Regions from separate parts of the Micromonospora echinaurantiaca genome, predicted to be linked through region 1. Evidence: riboswitches for the same ligand, from Rfam matches in the RefSeq annotation. Region 1 holds a riboswitch; the other holds the start of a gene.

Region 1 (7,598 bases):
GATGTGGCCTCGGATCGGTGGACTGCGCACGCTCGCCCTCGGCACTCCCGGCGAGCTGCGGACGCGGCTGAACACGTTGGTGCTGGCCGGGGTGAAGACCGCCACCGCCGGCCTGCTCACCGAGTACGCCGAGGAGGGCGAGGAGCTGGAGCAGGTCGGTGAGCGGCTGGTCCTCGTCGACGACGCGGACGCGCTGGCCGGCGTCGTCGAGGTGACCGGCGTCGAGGTGGTCCCGTTCGCCGAGGTGTCCTGGGACTTCGCCCGCTCGGAGGGGGAGGGCGACCGGTCGATCGAGGAGTGGCGGGCCGGGCACGCGGCCTACTGGGACCGGGTCGGCACCCCGGTCACCGACGACACCGACATCGTCTGCATCCGCTTCCGGCTGGTGTCCGCCGGCGAGGGCGGCGTGGCCACCGGCGACCTCGGACCGTAGCCGCCGGAACCGCCGCAGGTCGGGGCAGCGGGCGGACCGGTCAGCCGCGGCGCAGCTCGGGCAGCAGCCGGGTGGCCACGTCCACCAGCACCTCCTCGTCGCCGGCGTACCAGCTGCTGGCCCGGGGCCAGTGGGTCACCACGTCGGTGAAGCCGAGCGCGGCGGCGCGCTCGACCTGGTCGGCGAAGAACTGGGCGCTGCGCAGCGAGAACTCCGGCGCCGAGTCGAGCGAGAGGTAGCGGTCCAGGGTGACCGGGTCGCGCCCGGCGGCGGCCAGCGTCTTGTCCAGCCGGGCGCACAGCTCGCCGACCCCGTCCCACCAGCTGTCCAGGTCGTCGCCGCCGGAGCCGGTGGTGACCCACCCCTGGCCGAACCGGGCCACCAGCTTCATCGAGCGGGGCCCGTTCGCCGCCACCACGAACGGCACCCGGGGCAGCTGGACGCAGCCGGGGTTGTTCCGGGCGTCCACCGCGGCGAACCAGTCACCCCGCCAGGTCGTCCCGTCCTCACGCAGGACGAGGTCCAGCAGCTCGGTGAACTCGCCGAACCGGTCCACCCGCTGCCGCGGCGGCAGCGTCTCGCCGCCGAGCACGGCGGCGTCGAAGCCGATGCCGCCGGCGCCGAGGCCGAGCAGCAACCGGCCACCGCAGACGTCGTCGAGCGCGGTCACCTGCCGGGCGAACGCGGCCGGGTGCCGGAAGTTCGGCGAGGCGACCAGCGTGCCGAGGCGGATCCGGGAGGTCACCGTCGCGGCGGCGGTCAGCGTGGCCATCGAGTCGAACCACGGCCCGTCGACCAGGTCCCGCCAGCCCAGGTGGTCGTACGTCCAGGCGTGGTCGAAGCCCCACTCGTCCGCCTGCCGCCAGCGGCGCTGCGACTCGGACCAGCGCTGGTCGGGAAGGATCACGATGCCAATCCGCATGATCAGCAGCCTAACCACCGGCACCGACGGAAACCGCCGGGTCGGGCTGCCGGCCTTGCCATGTATCAATGATCTGAATATGTTGACCCGCGTGACCCCGATGCGCGAGCCGACGTTCCTCATCCTCACCGCGCTCGCCGCCGGCCCGCGGCACGGCTACGGCATCATCCAGGAGGTCGCCGCCCTCTCCGAGCAACGCGTCACGCTGCTGCCCGGCACCCTCTACGCCGCCCTCGACCGGCTCAGCGCGCAGGGGCTGGTCGCCCCCGACCGCGAGGAGACCGTCGACGGGCGGCTACGCCGCTACTACCGGCTGACCCCGGACGGCGTCACCGCCCTCGACGCCGAGACCGCCCGGCTGCGCCAGCTCACCACCGCCGCCGAGGCCCGGCTACGCCCGCTCCGCCCGCGTACCGCCTGACCCGCGCCACCTTCGAAGGGACGGCCATGCCGCCGACCGGCGATCCACTCGCCCGCCGCTACCGGCGGCTGCTCTGCTGCCACCCGCGCGCCTACCGCCGCGCCCGGGGCGAGGAGATGGTCGGCGTGCTGCTGGACGCCGCACCGCCCGGCCGCACCCGACCGACCCTGCGGGAGGCGGTCGATCTGCTCCGGCACGGGCTGCGCTGCCGGCTCGGCCGCCCGGCCAGCCGTACGGTGGGTGCCTGGGCGACCCTCGCGGCCGTCATCTGCGGGCTGTTCACCGCGGCCGCCGCCACCCGGGTCGCCTGGGAGACCTCCCGCCCGCAGCCGGACCGCGCCGAGGCCGCCGCGCTCTTCGCCGACGTGTTCCCCGGTCACCGGCTCGGCGACGTCGAGCCCGCTACGGCCCTGTTCACCTTCTACAGCCAGCCGCTGCGGCTTCGTAACCTCGACCAGGTGCTCTTCCCGGACGGCGGCGAGTACCAACTGGGCGAGACGGTGCTCACCGCGGCCGGCGCGCCGCCCGCGCCGGCCGAGCGGACGGTCGCCGACACCGAGCGGCGGCTCCGGCAGGCCGGCTGGCAGTTGTCCGAGCCGATGGTCACCGGGGACTCCGGCTGCACCGACAAGTGGTGCGCCTCGGTCGTGCGGTACACCGAGACCACCGTCCTGGCCCGTCGGGGAGACACCGTGCTGCGGGTGACGATCACCTCGCCGCCCCAGGGGGTGAGCAGCTACCTGATGGTGAGCCTGAACCGGGCCGCCCCGCCCGCGGTGCTGCCCGCCGGCCTGCTCGGTGGCCTGCTCGGCGCCGGCATCGGTTGGCTGCTCTTCGGGTGGGCGAGCCGGCGCACCGAGGCCGCGCACCCGGCCCGCAACGCGGTCACCGTCCTGTTCGCGGTGAGCATGTTCCTGTGGTGGTCACCGGTCCTGCTGACCGTTCCGCACCTGTTCGGCCACCACCTCGACGAGCCGCACCCGAGCTGGCACCCGCTGTGGGAATGGCTCGGGCAACCCGCGCTCGCGATGTTCTTCGTGGCCGGCACGCTCTGCGCGCTGCTCGGGCTGGCGCTGGCCGCCCTGCCGCGCCGCGCTGCCGACCCGCTGCCCACCGCCGCGGCGGGCTGACCGCCGGAAACCGGTGGGCGGCGGCACCTCCGCCTCGTACGCTGCGCCGCGTGGACCAGTCGATGCCGCACACCGTGGACAGCCTCGCGTCGGACCTGCGCGCCCTCGGCCTCGCCGCCGGTGACGTGGTGCTGGTGCACTCGTCCTACCGGAGTCTCGGGTTCGTCGCCGGTGGCACCCAGGCGGTCGTGCAGGCGCTGCTGGCCGCCGTCGGCCCCGACGGAACCCTGGTCGTGCCGACCCACACGCCGGACAACACCGACCCGGCCGGCTGGCGGCACCCGCCCGTACCGGAGGCGTGGTGGCCGGTGATCCGGGAGCGGACGCCCGGCTTCGACCCGGCGCGCACGCCCAGCCGGTACATGGGAGTCCTGGCCGAGACGGTCCGCACCTGGCCGGGGGCGCTGCGCAGCGACCACCCGCAGGTCTCCTTCGCCGCCCTCGGCCGGCACGCGGTGGAGGTGGTGGCCGGGCACCCGCTGGACGACGCGCTGGGCGAGCGCTCGCCGCTCGGCGCGGTGTACCGGCTGGCCGGCAAGGTGCTGCTGCTCGGCTGCGGGTACGACTCGAACACCTCCCTGCACCTCGCCGAGTACCGGCAGGCCGCGCCGCCGCGCGCGGCGACCGGGTCGTCCCTGCGGCAGCCGGACGGGACCAGCCGGTGGGCCACCTGGGTCGACGTGGTGACCGACGAGAGCGACTTCGACCGCCTGGGCGCCGACTTCGACGCCACCGGGCAGGCGACGACCGGCCGGGTCGGCGGGGCGACCGCCCGGCTGATGCCGCAGCCCGCCCTGGTCGACCACGCCACCGCCTGGATGGCCGCGCACCGGCACTGACGGCGGGCACCTGATCCGGTCGGCGGCGGTTCAGGTCGACAGGTCGGCGGCGCGGTCCAGCAGGGCGCGCCGCTCGGAACCCGCCCGGCACATCGCGGCGGCCCGCCGGAACAGCGCCGCCGCCCGCTCACGGTCCCCCTGGCGGGCGGTCAGCTCGGCCTCGGCCGCCACGGCCGGCGGGTAGCCGTCCAGCGCCCCGCCGGCCCGGGCCTCGGCCAGCAGCGCCAGCCCGGCCGCCGGCCCGTGCGCGAAGCCGTGCGCCACCGCGCGGTTCAGCCCGATCACCGGTGACGGCTGGATCCGGGCGAGGTCGTCGTACGCCCGGGCGATGGCCGGCCAGTCGGTGGCCGCGGCGGAGGCGGCGGTGGCGTGGCACGCGGCGATCCGGGCCTGGAGGGCGTACGGGCCGGCCGGGCGCACCCGGGCCAGGAGGTCGACGGCCTCGGCGATCGCCGCGCGGTCCCAGCGGGTGCGGTCCTGCCGGTCGAGCGTGAGCAGGTTGCCGTCGGCGTCGCGCCGGGCGTCCCGGCGGGAGTGCTGCAACAGGAAGAGCGCGAGCAGCGCGGCGACCTCCGGCTGGTCGGGCATGAGCCGGACGAGCAGGCGGGCCAGCCGGATCGCCTCGTCGGCGAACGCGGGCTCGCCGTCGGCGTCGTAGCCCCTGGTGAAGAGCAGGTAGAGCACCGCGAGTACGCCGGGCAGCCGCTCGGCGAGCATCGGGCCGGTCGGCACCCGGTAGGGGATGCCGGCGGTGGTGATCCGGGTCTTCGCCCGGGTCAGCCGCCGGGTCATCGTCGACTCGCTGACCAGCAGGGCGCGCGCGATGTCGGCGGTCGGCACGCCGCAGACGACGCGCAGCGTCAGCGCCACCCGGGCGTCCAGCGACAGCGCCGGATGGCAGCAGGTGAAGACGAGCCGCAGCCGGTCGTCCACGATCTCCTCCCCGGTCGCGAGGTCCGGGCCGGCCGGTGCCTCCCCGGCGGGTTCCGGGCCGGCCAGCGTGAGCAGCGCCAGCTCGTGCAGCTTGCGGCGTTCGACGGAGGCCCGGCGCAGCACGTCCAGCGCGCGGTTGCGGGCCACCGTCATCAGCCAGCCACCCGGGTTGGCCGGCACGCCGTCGCCGGGCCACCGTTCGAGGGCGAGCGCCAGCGCCTCCTGGGCGCAGTCCTCGGCCAGCGTCCAGTCCCCGGTCACCCGGATCAGCGCGGCGACGATCCGGGCGTACGAGTCGGCGCAGGCGGCCGCGACGGCGTCCGCCGTCGCGGCCGCCGGTGGGTCAGTCACCCGGGGCCAGATCGGCGAAGGGGCGCAGCTCGATCCGGCCGGCCCGGGCCATCGGATGGGTCCGGGCCACCTCGATCGCCTCGTCCAGGTCGGCGCACTCCAGCAGGTCGAAGCCCACGATCACCTCCTTGGTCTCGGTGAACGGACCGTCGGACACCAGCAGCTCGCCGTTGCGCACCCGGACCGTGGTGGCCGCCGTCGTCTCGGCCAGCACGTCGCCGGTCAGCCGGCGGCCACGGGCGTCGTTCTCGGCCACCCACGCCTCGATGTCGGGCCAGTTCTCCCGGTCGGCGTCCGGCTCGGTGTCGCTGCAGACGAACATCATGTACTTCATCTCGGCTCTCCCTGGTCGGTGATTCTCACCAGGGTGACGAACGGGTGGCCCGGTTCCGGACCGTACCGGCCAAGATTTTTTCCGGCGACGGTGCCGGCGGCGCCCGGGGTCGCCTGGCGCCGCCGACGCCGGATGGGGCAAGCTGGGTGGGAACGCGACTGGCGGCACGGGGATGGCACCAACCATCGGGGAGCTCGCCGTGGGAGTCGACCGCCTGGGCACCCACGTTGGGGGAGCCATGCCCATCGCAGACGACACCGCCGTGATCCCGCACACCGCCCGGCTGCTGTCCGGCAAGCCGCTCGCCGACAAGGTCTTCGCCGAGGTGGCCGACCGGGTGTCCCGGCTGCGCCGGGCGGGCGTCGTGCCGGCGCTCGCGACCGTACTGGTCGGTGACGACGACGCCAGCGCCGGTTACATCCGGATCAAGCAGCGCCAGGCGGCGGAGCTGAACTTCGAGTCGCCGCACACCCACCTGCCGGCCGACGCCACGCAGGAGGACCTGCACCGGGTGATCGCCGGCTACAACGCCGACCCGGGGGTGCACGGGCTGCTCGTGCAGTACCCGGTCCCGGCCCACCTCGACTACGACCGGGCGTTGCAGAGCGTCGACCCGGACAAGGACGTCGACGGGATGCACCCGCTCAACATCGGGCGGCTGGCGCTCGGGCTGCCCGGGCCGCTGCCCTGCACGCCGGCCGGCATCGAGGCGCTGCTGGCCCACTACGACATCCCGGTCGCCGGGCGTGAGGTGGTCATCCTGGGCCGGGGCGCGACCCTCGGCCGGCCGCTGTCGATCATGCTGGCGCAGAAGCGGCCCACCGCCAACGCGGCGGTCACCGTCGTGCACACCGGCGTGCCGGACTGGGACCGCTACACCCGGCGCGCCGACATCCTGGTCGCCGCCGCCGGCGTACCCGGGATCATCCAGCCGGAGCACGTCAAGCCGGGCGCGGTGGTGATCGGGGCCGGCGTCCGCTACGAGGGCCGCCGGCTGCTGCCGGACGTCGACGAGTCGTGCGCCGAGGTGGCCAGCGCGATCACGCCCCGGGTCGGCGGGGTCGGCCCGACCACGGTGGCGATGCTCTTCCGCAACGCCGTCGACGCCGCCGAGCGGCTGAGCGGGCGCGCCTGAGCCGCGGCGCCCCGGCCGGCCGGGGGCGGAAGGCCGGCCGGGGCGGAAGGCCGGTCGGGGCGCGCGTGCTTGACCCACGCCGACACCTGGGTATGGACGGTGGTATGGAGGATCGACCTCGGCTGACGCTGACCGCCACCGTGCTGGATTCGCCCGACGCCCGGGAACTGGCCGCGTTCTACGAACGCCTGCTCGGGTGGCCGCGGGACGAGGACGAACCGGACTGGGTCACGCTGCGCGCGCCGGGCGGCGGCGCCGGCCTGGCGTTCCAGACCGAGTCGGACTACGTACGGCCGGTGTGGCCGGCCGGGCCGGGAGATCCGCAGATGATGATCCACCTCGACATCCAGGTCGACGACCTGGAGGCGGCCTCCGCCCACGCCGTCGCCGCCGGGGCCACCCTGGCGGACTTCCAACCCCAGGACGACGTACGGGTGCACCTCGACCCCGCCGGCCACCCCTTCTGCCTCTACCTCTGAGTGGGTGCCGGACCCGGTTCTGCCGCTGTCGCTGAGCGGGTGCCGGACCCGGACCGGCGTCGGCGCGTCGGTCCGGGTCCGGCCGCCGGGATCAGTGCCAGTCGCTGATCCGGACGTCGTCCGGCGCCGGCCGGCCGCGCCCGGTCTCCACCAGCTCCTTGAGACTGAGCAGGAACGTCGCCCACTTGGTGCTGCAGTGGTGCATGAACTCGACCGGCTCGCGCCAGCCCTCGTGCCGGAACTGGACGATGGTGTACTCGCCGCGCCGGTCGAGGCGCCAGTCGATCTCGGTGCCGACCCATTCCGCGGGCCCGTCGGTGACCCGCCACCGTACGTGGCCGGCGGGATCGAGCTCCAGGACCTCCATGTCGAAGCCGCCGACGTCGCCGAACCGGAACGCCAGCTGGCCGCCGACCTCGCTCTTGCCCGTGGTGTCCGTCGTCCACCAGCCGGCGATGCCCTCCGGCGTTGCCACCGCCCGGTAGACGTCGTCGAGCGGCGCGACGACGCCGACCCGGTGCAGGATGTCGACCATCTCAGTCTCCTCGGTTGTTGTCGCGGTTGCGTTCGATCGCCTCGGCGATCCGCTTGATCCGGCGGAGTCGGGCGTCCCAGGTGGCG
Region 2 (7,598 bases), 3.4 Mb from region 1:
GCCGCAGCCGCCCCGGCGGTACGGTGCGCTGCCGCCACTCCCGCGGGTAGCCCACCGAGACCTCCTCGAACCGGACGCCGTCGTGCCAGGTGGTCCGGGGAATGTGCAGGTGCCCGTAGACCACCGCGGCGGCGTCGAAGCGCAGGTGCCAGTCGGTGGTGGCCTCGGTGCCGCACCACTGGGCGAAGATCGGGTAGCGCAGGATCCGGGTCGGCTCGCGGACCAGCGGGTAGTGGTTGACCAGCACGGTGGGCAGCGCCGGCTCCCGCTCGGCCAGCCGCTGCCGGGTCTGCTCGACCCGGGCCGCGCACCAGTCCACCCGGCTCGGGTACGGGTCGGGGTGCAGCAGGAACTCGTCGGTGCAGACCACCCCGGTCCGGTACGCCTCGGCCAGCGCCGCCTCCCGGGTGTCGATCCCGTCCGGCAACCAGCTGTGGTCGTAGAGCAGGAACAGCGGCGCCACCAGCACCGGCCCGCCCGCGCCCCGCCACACCGGGTACGGGTCCTCCGGGGTGAGCACGCCCAGCCGCCGGCAGACGGCCACCAGGTGCTGGTAGCGCTCCAGCCCGCGCAGCGTCACCGGGTCGTTCGGCGGGGACCACAGCTCGTGGTTGCCGGGCGCCCAGACCACCCGCGCGAAGCGGTGCGCCAGCAGCCCGAGCACCCACTCGACGTCCGCCACCGTGTCGGCCACGTCGCCGGCGACGAGCAGCCAGTCGTGCGGCGTCTCGGGGTGCAGGCCCTCGACGACGGCCCGGTTCTCCCGGTGGTTGACGTGCAGGTCGCTGATGGCGAGCAGGCTGCCGCCCGCGCTCCCGTCGGCCACCATTCCCCGATCCTATGGACCGCCCATCCCCGCCGCGACCCCGCGCCCCGCACCCGGCGTCCGGCGTCCGGCGTCCGGCGTCCGGCGTCCGGCGCAATATGCGGGATGTGGCGGTCTCCGACGCGCGGGAAGCCGCCAGATCCCGTACGTCGTGCCGATCTTGACGGGCGGGTCCGGCGGCGACGGCGGGAGGAGGACGGGCGGCGCGCCGTCAGCCGGGTTGCCAGAGGCGGACCGGGGCGGCGGGTCGCCGACCCGGTAGGATCAGCCCGGGCCGTGACTGGCGCGTGGGGATGGAGCACCATCGGGAAGCGGTCCCGTCATGAGGACGCATGCCGAGCGCCTGGGCCTTCCGCACGTCACCTGGAGGTCGCATGTCGTCGCTGAACGCCGAATCCACCGCTTTCCGCAGCGCCCTCGAGGTGATCCGCGCGGTCGAACCGCGGGTCGCCGACGCCATCGGGGCGGAACTGGCCGACCAGCGCGAGTCGCTGAAGCTGATCGCCAGCGAGAACTACGCCTCCCCGGCCACGCTGCTGGCGATGGGCAACTGGTTCAGCGACAAGTACGCCGAGGGCACCGTCGGCCGCCGGTTCTACGCCGGCTGCCAGAACGTCGACACCGTGGAGGCGCTCGCCGCCGAGCACGCCCGGGAGCTGTTCGGCTCCGCGCACGCGTACGTGCAGCCGCACTCCGGCATCGACGCCAACCTGGTCGCGTTCTGGGCGATCCTGGCCGACCGGATCGAGTCCCCGGCGCTGAAGAAGGCGCAGGTCCGGCAGGTCAACGAGCTCACCGAGGCGGACTGGTTCGCGCTCCGCCGCGAGCTGGGCAACCAGCGGATGCTGGGCATGTCCCTGGACGCCGGTGGGCACCTCACCCACGGCTTCCGGCCGAACATCTCCGGCAAGATGTTCGACCAGCGCAGCTACGGCACCGACCCGGCCACCGGCCTGGTCGACTACGACCAGGTCGCCGCGGCGGCCCGGGAGTTCAAGCCGCTGATCCTGGTGGCCGGCTACTCGGCGTACCCCCGCAAGGTGAACTTCCGGATCATGCGGGAGATCGCCGACTCGGTCGGCGCCACCTTCATGGTCGACATGGCCCACTTCGCCGGCCTGGTCGCCGGCAAGGTGTTCACCGGCGACTACGACCCGGTGCCGCACGCGCACATCGTCACCACCACCACGCACAAGTCGCTGCGCGGCCCGCGCGGCGGCCTGGTGCTCTGCCAGCCGGAGCTGGCCGACCAGGTCGACCGGGGCTGCCCGATGGTGCTCGGCGGCCCGCTGCCGCACGTGATGGCCGCCAAGGCGGTCGCCCTGGCCGAGGCGCGTCGGCCCGACTTCGCCGACTACGCCCAGCGCATCGTGGCCAACGCGCAGGCGCTGGCCGAGGGGCTGCTGCGCCGGGGCGGCAAGCTGGTCACCGGCGGCACCGACAACCACCTGGTGCTGATCGACGTCACCGGCTACGGGCTGACCGGCCGGCAGGCCGAGCAGGCGCTGCTCGACTCGGGCATCGTCACCAACCGCAACTCGGTGCCGCAGGACCCGAACGGCGCCTGGTACACCTCCGGCATCCGGATCGGCACCCCGGCACTCACCACCCGGGGGCTGGGCACCGCCGAGATGGACCAGACCGCCGAGCTGATCCACACAGTGCTCAGCCAGACCACGCCGGGCAGCAACGCCGACGGCACCCCGTCGAAGGCCAAGTACCTGCTCGACCCGGCCGTCGCCGACAAGGTCAGCCGGCAGGCCGCGGAACTGCTCACCGGCTTCCCCCTCTACCCCACCGTCGACCTGACCTGACCCGCACCACCCCCGACGCCCCGCCCGGCCCCGCCGCGCGGGGCGTCGCCGTCCCCTCCCGTTGATCATGAGGTTGACGGCGTGGGTCCGGACATTTCACACCGCCAACCTCATGATCAACGGGGTGGGTGGGCGGCGCGGGTGGGGGTCAGTGGGGGCGGGTGCGGAGGGTGCGGAGGCGGTGGAGGGTGTCGGTGCCGCCGCGGCCGAAGTGGTCGTGCAGGGCGCGGTAGTGGGCGTACAGCTCGTCGTAGACCGCCGCGCGGGCGGGATCCGGGTGCCAGGTCTCCCGGTGGGGGGCGCCCATCGCCGCCGACGCGGCCGGCACGTCGGGGTACGCCCCGACGGCCACCGCCGCGTGGATCGCCGCGCCCAGCGCCGCCGGGTGCGCCGAGTCGACCACGTGCAGCGGCCGGCGCAGCACGTCGGCGTAGATCCGCAGCAGCAGCCGGTTGTCAGTCAGCCCGCCGGCGACGGTCAGCTCGTCCACCCGCACCCCGGCGTCCTCGAACGCGGCGACCACGGTCCGCGCCCCGAACGCGGTCGACTCCAGCAGCGCCCGCCAGATCTCCTCCGGCCGGGTGGCCAGGGTCAGCCCGACCAGCACCCCGCTCAGCTCGTGGTCCATCAGCACCGAACGGTTGCCGCTGTGCCAGTCCAGCGCGAGCAGGCCGTGCCCGCCGACCGGCTGCCCGGCGGCGAGCGAGTCGAGCAGCTGGTACGGGGTCACCCCCAGTTCGCGGGCCCGCTCGGCGTACGACGCGGGCAGCGCGTTGGCCACGTACCAGGCGAAGATGTCGCCGACGCCGCTCTGCCCGGCCTCGTAGCCCCACGCGCCGGTGGTGACGCCACCGTCGACCACGCCGCACACCCCGGGCACCTCGTGGCAGGCGTCCGCGTTCATGATCAGGCAGGTGGAGGTGCCGAGCACCGCGAGCATCCGGCCCGGCTCGACCGAGCGGGCCGCCGCGGCGGTGACGTGCGCGTCGATGGTGCCGACGGCCACCGCGACGCCCGCCGCCAGGCCGGTCCAGGCGGCCGCCTCCGGGGTGAGCCCGCCGGCCCGGGCGCCCAGCGGCGCGAGCGGACCGTCGACGCGGGGCAGCAGCCCGTCCAGCCGCGGGTGCAGGGCACGCAGGAACTCCGCCGACGGGTACCGGCCGTCCTGGCGCAGCCCCTTGTAACCGGCGGCCGAGGCGTTGCGGGTCTCCCGGCCGCAGAGCTGCCAGACGATCCAGTCGGCCGCCTCGACCCAGCGTTCCGCCAGGTCGAAGACCTCCGGGTCCTCCTCCAGCAGCTGCAGCGCCTTGGCCAGCTGCCACTCCGCCGAGACCCGGCCGCCGTAGCGGGCCAGCCAGCGCTCGCCGCGCTCGGCGGCCAGGGCGTTGATCCGGTCGGCCTGCCGCTGCGCCGCGTGGTGCTTCCACAGCTTCGGGTACGCGTGCGGCCGGTCGGCCAGCCCCGGCAGCTCGCAGAGCGGGGTGCCGTCGGCGCGGGCCGGCAGCACGGTGCTGGCGGTCGCGTCGACGCCGATGCCGAGCACGTCGGTGGGGCGTACGCCGGCGGCGCGCAGCGCGGCGGGCACCGCTACGCGCAGCACCTCGCGGTAGTCGTCGGGGTGTTGCAACGCCCAGTCCGGCGGCAGCGGCGGGCCGCCGGGGAGGCGCTCGGTGATCACCCCGTGCCGGTACGGGTGCACGGCCTCGCCGAGCGCGGTGCCGTCGGCGACGTCCACCACCAGGGCGCGGCCGGAGAGGGTGCCGAAGTCGACCCCGACCACGTACCGGGGCCGCCCGGCCGCGGGTTGCGCCACTGCTGCTCCTCCTCCCCGCCGCGGCCGGGCGGCGCGCGGGGGCGGCCGGTCGGCGGCGGGAGGCAACGTTGACATCCTCTCCGCCCTAAAGGACGGAGATTCCCTCCACGCTGCGCGTGGACCGCGCAGCGTCCGGGTGGGTTCCCGCTTCCCTGTGCGCCGCCGGCACGGATGCCGGTCTTACGTGCGCTCCACGGGCGTTGAGGTCCGCCTGTCCAGCGGCCCTGACGTTGATGGCGGCATTGACGTCCCGGTCGTGGTGGCTGCCGCAGGGGCAGTCCCACGATCGGACGTTGAGCGCCATCTTGTTGTTGATGCGTCCGCAGTCGGAGCACATGCGGGTGGAGGGGAAGAACCGGTCCACCCGGGCGAACGTGCGCCCGTACCGGGCTGCCTTGCACTCCAACATCGCGGTGAAACTGGCCCAGCCCGCGTCGTGCACGGACTTGGCGAGCCGGGTCCGGCTGAGACCAGTCACACACAGGTCCTCGACGTACACCGCTTGGTTCTCGCGGATGATCGTCGTGGACAGCTTGTGCTGCCAGTCTCGCCGGGTGTCGACCACCCGCGCGTGAGCGCGGGCGACCTTGACGACGGCCTTCTTGCGGTTGGCCGAGCCTTTCTGCTTGCGGGAGAGATCTTGCTGCAACCGCTTGAGCTTGCGGGCGGCGCGGCGCAGGAACTTCGGTGCGGTCACCTTCGTGCCGTCGGAGAGAACCGCGAAGTGGGTCAGGCCCAGGTCGATGCCGACTTCCGAGTCCGTCTCGGGCAGCGGCTCGTCCTTAGTCTGCACGACGAACGAGGCGAAGTACCGCCCGGCCGCATCCTTGATGATCGTCACGGATGATGGGTCCGACGGCAGGGTGCGGGACCAGCGGACCGCGAGGTCGCCGATCTTCGGCAGCCGGAGCCGGCTGTTGTCCAGCACCTTGAACCGGGCGTTCTTCGTGAACCGGATGGCCTGCCGGTTGTCCTTGCGCGACCGGAACCGCGGCAGCGCGACCTTACGTCCCTTGCGCTTGCCGGTGACCGAGGCGAAGAAGTTGCGGTAAGCGGTGTTCAGGTCCGCCAGGGCCTGCTGCAACACCACCGCCGACACTTCGCCCAGCCACGCCCGTTCCGGCGTCGCCTTCGCCTCGGTGATCAAACGGCGCGACAGCTCCCCGTCCGAGACGTACTTCTCGCCCGCCTCGCGGGCCTGCCGACGCAGACGTAGGCCGTCGTTGAACACCACCCGCGCACACCCGAACGCCCGGGCCAGCTCGATCTGCTGGCCGGGCGTTGGGTAGGCGCGGTAGTTATACCGGAGCTGCACGACACCATCGTACCATTGGTTTATGGCTGAACTCGAAGGCATTCGCACTGGCAGACACTGTGTCTTCGCGATGCATGTTCACTTGGTTTTCGTTACGAAGTTCCGGCACAAGGTGTTCGGCGACCGGCACCTGTCCCGGATGGAACAGATCATGCGGGACGTGTGCACGGACTTCGAGTCCGAGCTGGTCGAGTTCAACGGCGAGAACAACCACGTACACCTGCTGGTCAACTACCCGCCCAAGATCGCTGTTGCCCGCCTGGTCAACTCCCTCAAGGGGGTGTCATCCCGCCGCCTGCGGCAGGAATTCCCCGACCTCGCACGCCACTACTACCGGGCCAACAAGCTGTGGTCGGGCTCGTACTTCGCAGGCTCCGTCGGCGGCGCACCTCTAAGCGTCGTGAAGCAGTACATCGAGCAGCAGAACCGTTCCCGTTAAGGCACTGCTCGGGCCTTGACCGCCCTCCCAGCGCGGACCTTCACCCCCGCCCTGAAGGGCGGAGCACTGGCCCGCATCCCGGTAGCAACAACGCCGGGTGAACGGCATGCCGCCGCTGACTGCCGGGCCCGGGTGAGATCGACGGGCCGGCCGAGGCGGACGCGGGCGGCGGAGGGGGCGCGGGCGGTCAGCCGATCGGCCGCTTGAGGTGGTAGCGGTGCACCTCGGTGCTGCCCTGGACGTTGTTCACGTCCTCGGCGGCGGAGACCAGTTCCCAGCCCTCCCGGCCGGCCCGGTTCAGGTGCGCGATCGCCGTGTCGCCGTACGCGGTGATGTCCCGGCGCGACCCGTCCGGGCCGTACCAGATGAAGCTGACGTGGAAATTGCGGCCCTGCCCCTGATAGCGGCGGACCAGCAGGGCGTACTCCCAGGCGACCATGGCGTCCATTATGACCGTCCATGCAGGACACGTGAACGTGGGCAGTCGCGGATGGCCATGCGGTGAACGCGGTGTGTCAGGCCACCGGTCCCGACGCGCAGCGGCGGGCCAACTCGTCGGCGACCAGGGCGGCCAGCCGGTCCAGGCCCAGGTCGATCTCGGCCGGAGTCACCGCGCTCACCGACAGCCGCAACGCGTCGACCGGGGCGCCGGCGTCGTAGAAGTGCGCCATCGGGGTCCAGAGCAGCCCGTACTCGCGGGCGGAGCGGTGCAGCAGCGCGTCGTCGACCGGGAACGGCACGGTCACCACCACGAAGAAGCCGCCGGCCGGCACGTTCCAGCGCACCGGCGAGGCGTCCGCCGGGAACCGCCGGGCCAGGCCGGCCACCAGGTGCCGCAGGTTCCGGGTGTACGCGGCCCGCTCGCGGACGGTGGCGGCGACCAGGCTGCACCCGTGCTCCAGCAGCGCCCCGCCGATGACCGCCTGGGCGATCGCGGAGGTGTTCACGGTGACCATGCTCTTGATCTTCGCGAGCTGGTCGGCGAGCAGCCCGACCGTACCGTCCGCGCCGGCAACCCGCTGGTCGGCGACGACGTAGCCGACCCGCGCCCCGGGCAGCACGGTCTTGGCGAACGACCCCAGGTAGACCACCCGCCGGCCGGTGTCCAGCGCCTTGAGCGTGGGCACCCGCTCGGCGTCCCCGGCCGGGAAGAGGCCGTACGGGTTGTCCTCCAGCAGCAGCAGGTCCTCCGCCTCGGCCAGGGCCAGCAGCCGGCGCCGGTCGGCCAGGCCCACGCTCGTGCCGGACGGGTTGGCGAAGTCCGGCATCAGGTAGCAGGCCCGCGGGCGCAGCCCGTCGGCCCGGGCCCGGCGCACCTGGGCGCGCAGGTCGGCCAGGTCGACCCCGGCCGGCCCACCGGCGACCGGGCGCACCGGCAGGTCGAGCAGCCG

Evidence for each region. Region 1 has a riboswitch for ZMP and ZTP ahead of GA0070609_RS29380 (bifunctional 5,10-methylenetetrahydrofolate dehydrogenase/5,10-methenyltetrahydrofolate cyclohydrolase). Riboswitches for the same ligand answer to the same signal wherever they lie in the genome.
Region 2: it holds a riboswitch for ZMP and ZTP, as region 1 does, so the genes downstream of both, GA0070609_RS12480 (glycine hydroxymethyltransferase) here and GA0070609_RS29380 (bifunctional 5,10-methylenetetrahydrofolate dehydrogenase/5,10-methenyltetrahydrofolate cyclohydrolase) in region 1, are expected to answer to the same signal.

Annotation. Positions count from the first base shown of each region.
Region 1 covers NZ_LT607750.1:6,469,495-6,477,092, reverse strand. Annotated here, with positions in the region: gene GA0070609_RS29415 (ASCH domain-containing protein) at 2-433, shown strand; gene GA0070609_RS29410 (LLM class flavin-dependent oxidoreductase) at 474-1,361, opposite strand; gene GA0070609_RS29405 (PadR family transcriptional regulator) at 1,456-1,776, shown strand; gene GA0070609_RS29400 (hypothetical protein) at 1,803-2,906, shown strand; gene GA0070609_RS29395 (aminoglycoside N(3)-acetyltransferase) at 2,957-3,745, shown strand; gene GA0070609_RS29390 (RNA polymerase sigma factor) at 3,776-5,029, opposite strand; gene GA0070609_RS29385 (YciI family protein) at 5,022-5,363, opposite strand; ZMP/ZTP riboswitch at 5,508-5,590, shown strand; gene GA0070609_RS29380 (bifunctional 5,10-methylenetetrahydrofolate dehydrogenase/5,10-methenyltetrahydrofolate cyclohydrolase) at 5,602-6,498, shown strand; gene GA0070609_RS29375 (VOC family protein) at 6,603-6,977, shown strand; gene GA0070609_RS29370 (SRPBCC family protein) at 7,069-7,512, opposite strand; gene GA0070609_RS29365 (ArsR/SmtB family transcription factor) at 7,514-7,598, opposite strand, start outside.
Region 2 covers NZ_LT607750.1:2,710,280-2,717,877, forward strand. Annotated here, with positions in the region: gene GA0070609_RS12475 (metallophosphoesterase family protein) at 1-829, opposite strand, end outside; ZMP/ZTP riboswitch at 1,093-1,182, shown strand; gene GA0070609_RS12480 (glycine hydroxymethyltransferase) at 1,201-2,640, shown strand; gene araB (ribulokinase) at 2,789-4,453, opposite strand; gene GA0070609_RS12490 (RNA-guided endonuclease InsQ/TnpB family protein) at 4,539-5,768, opposite strand; gene tnpA (IS200/IS605 family transposase) at 5,791-6,207, shown strand; gene GA0070609_RS12500 (hypothetical protein) at 6,395-6,655, opposite strand; gene GA0070609_RS12505 (aminotransferase class I/II-fold pyridoxal phosphate-dependent enzyme) at 6,723-7,598, opposite strand, start outside.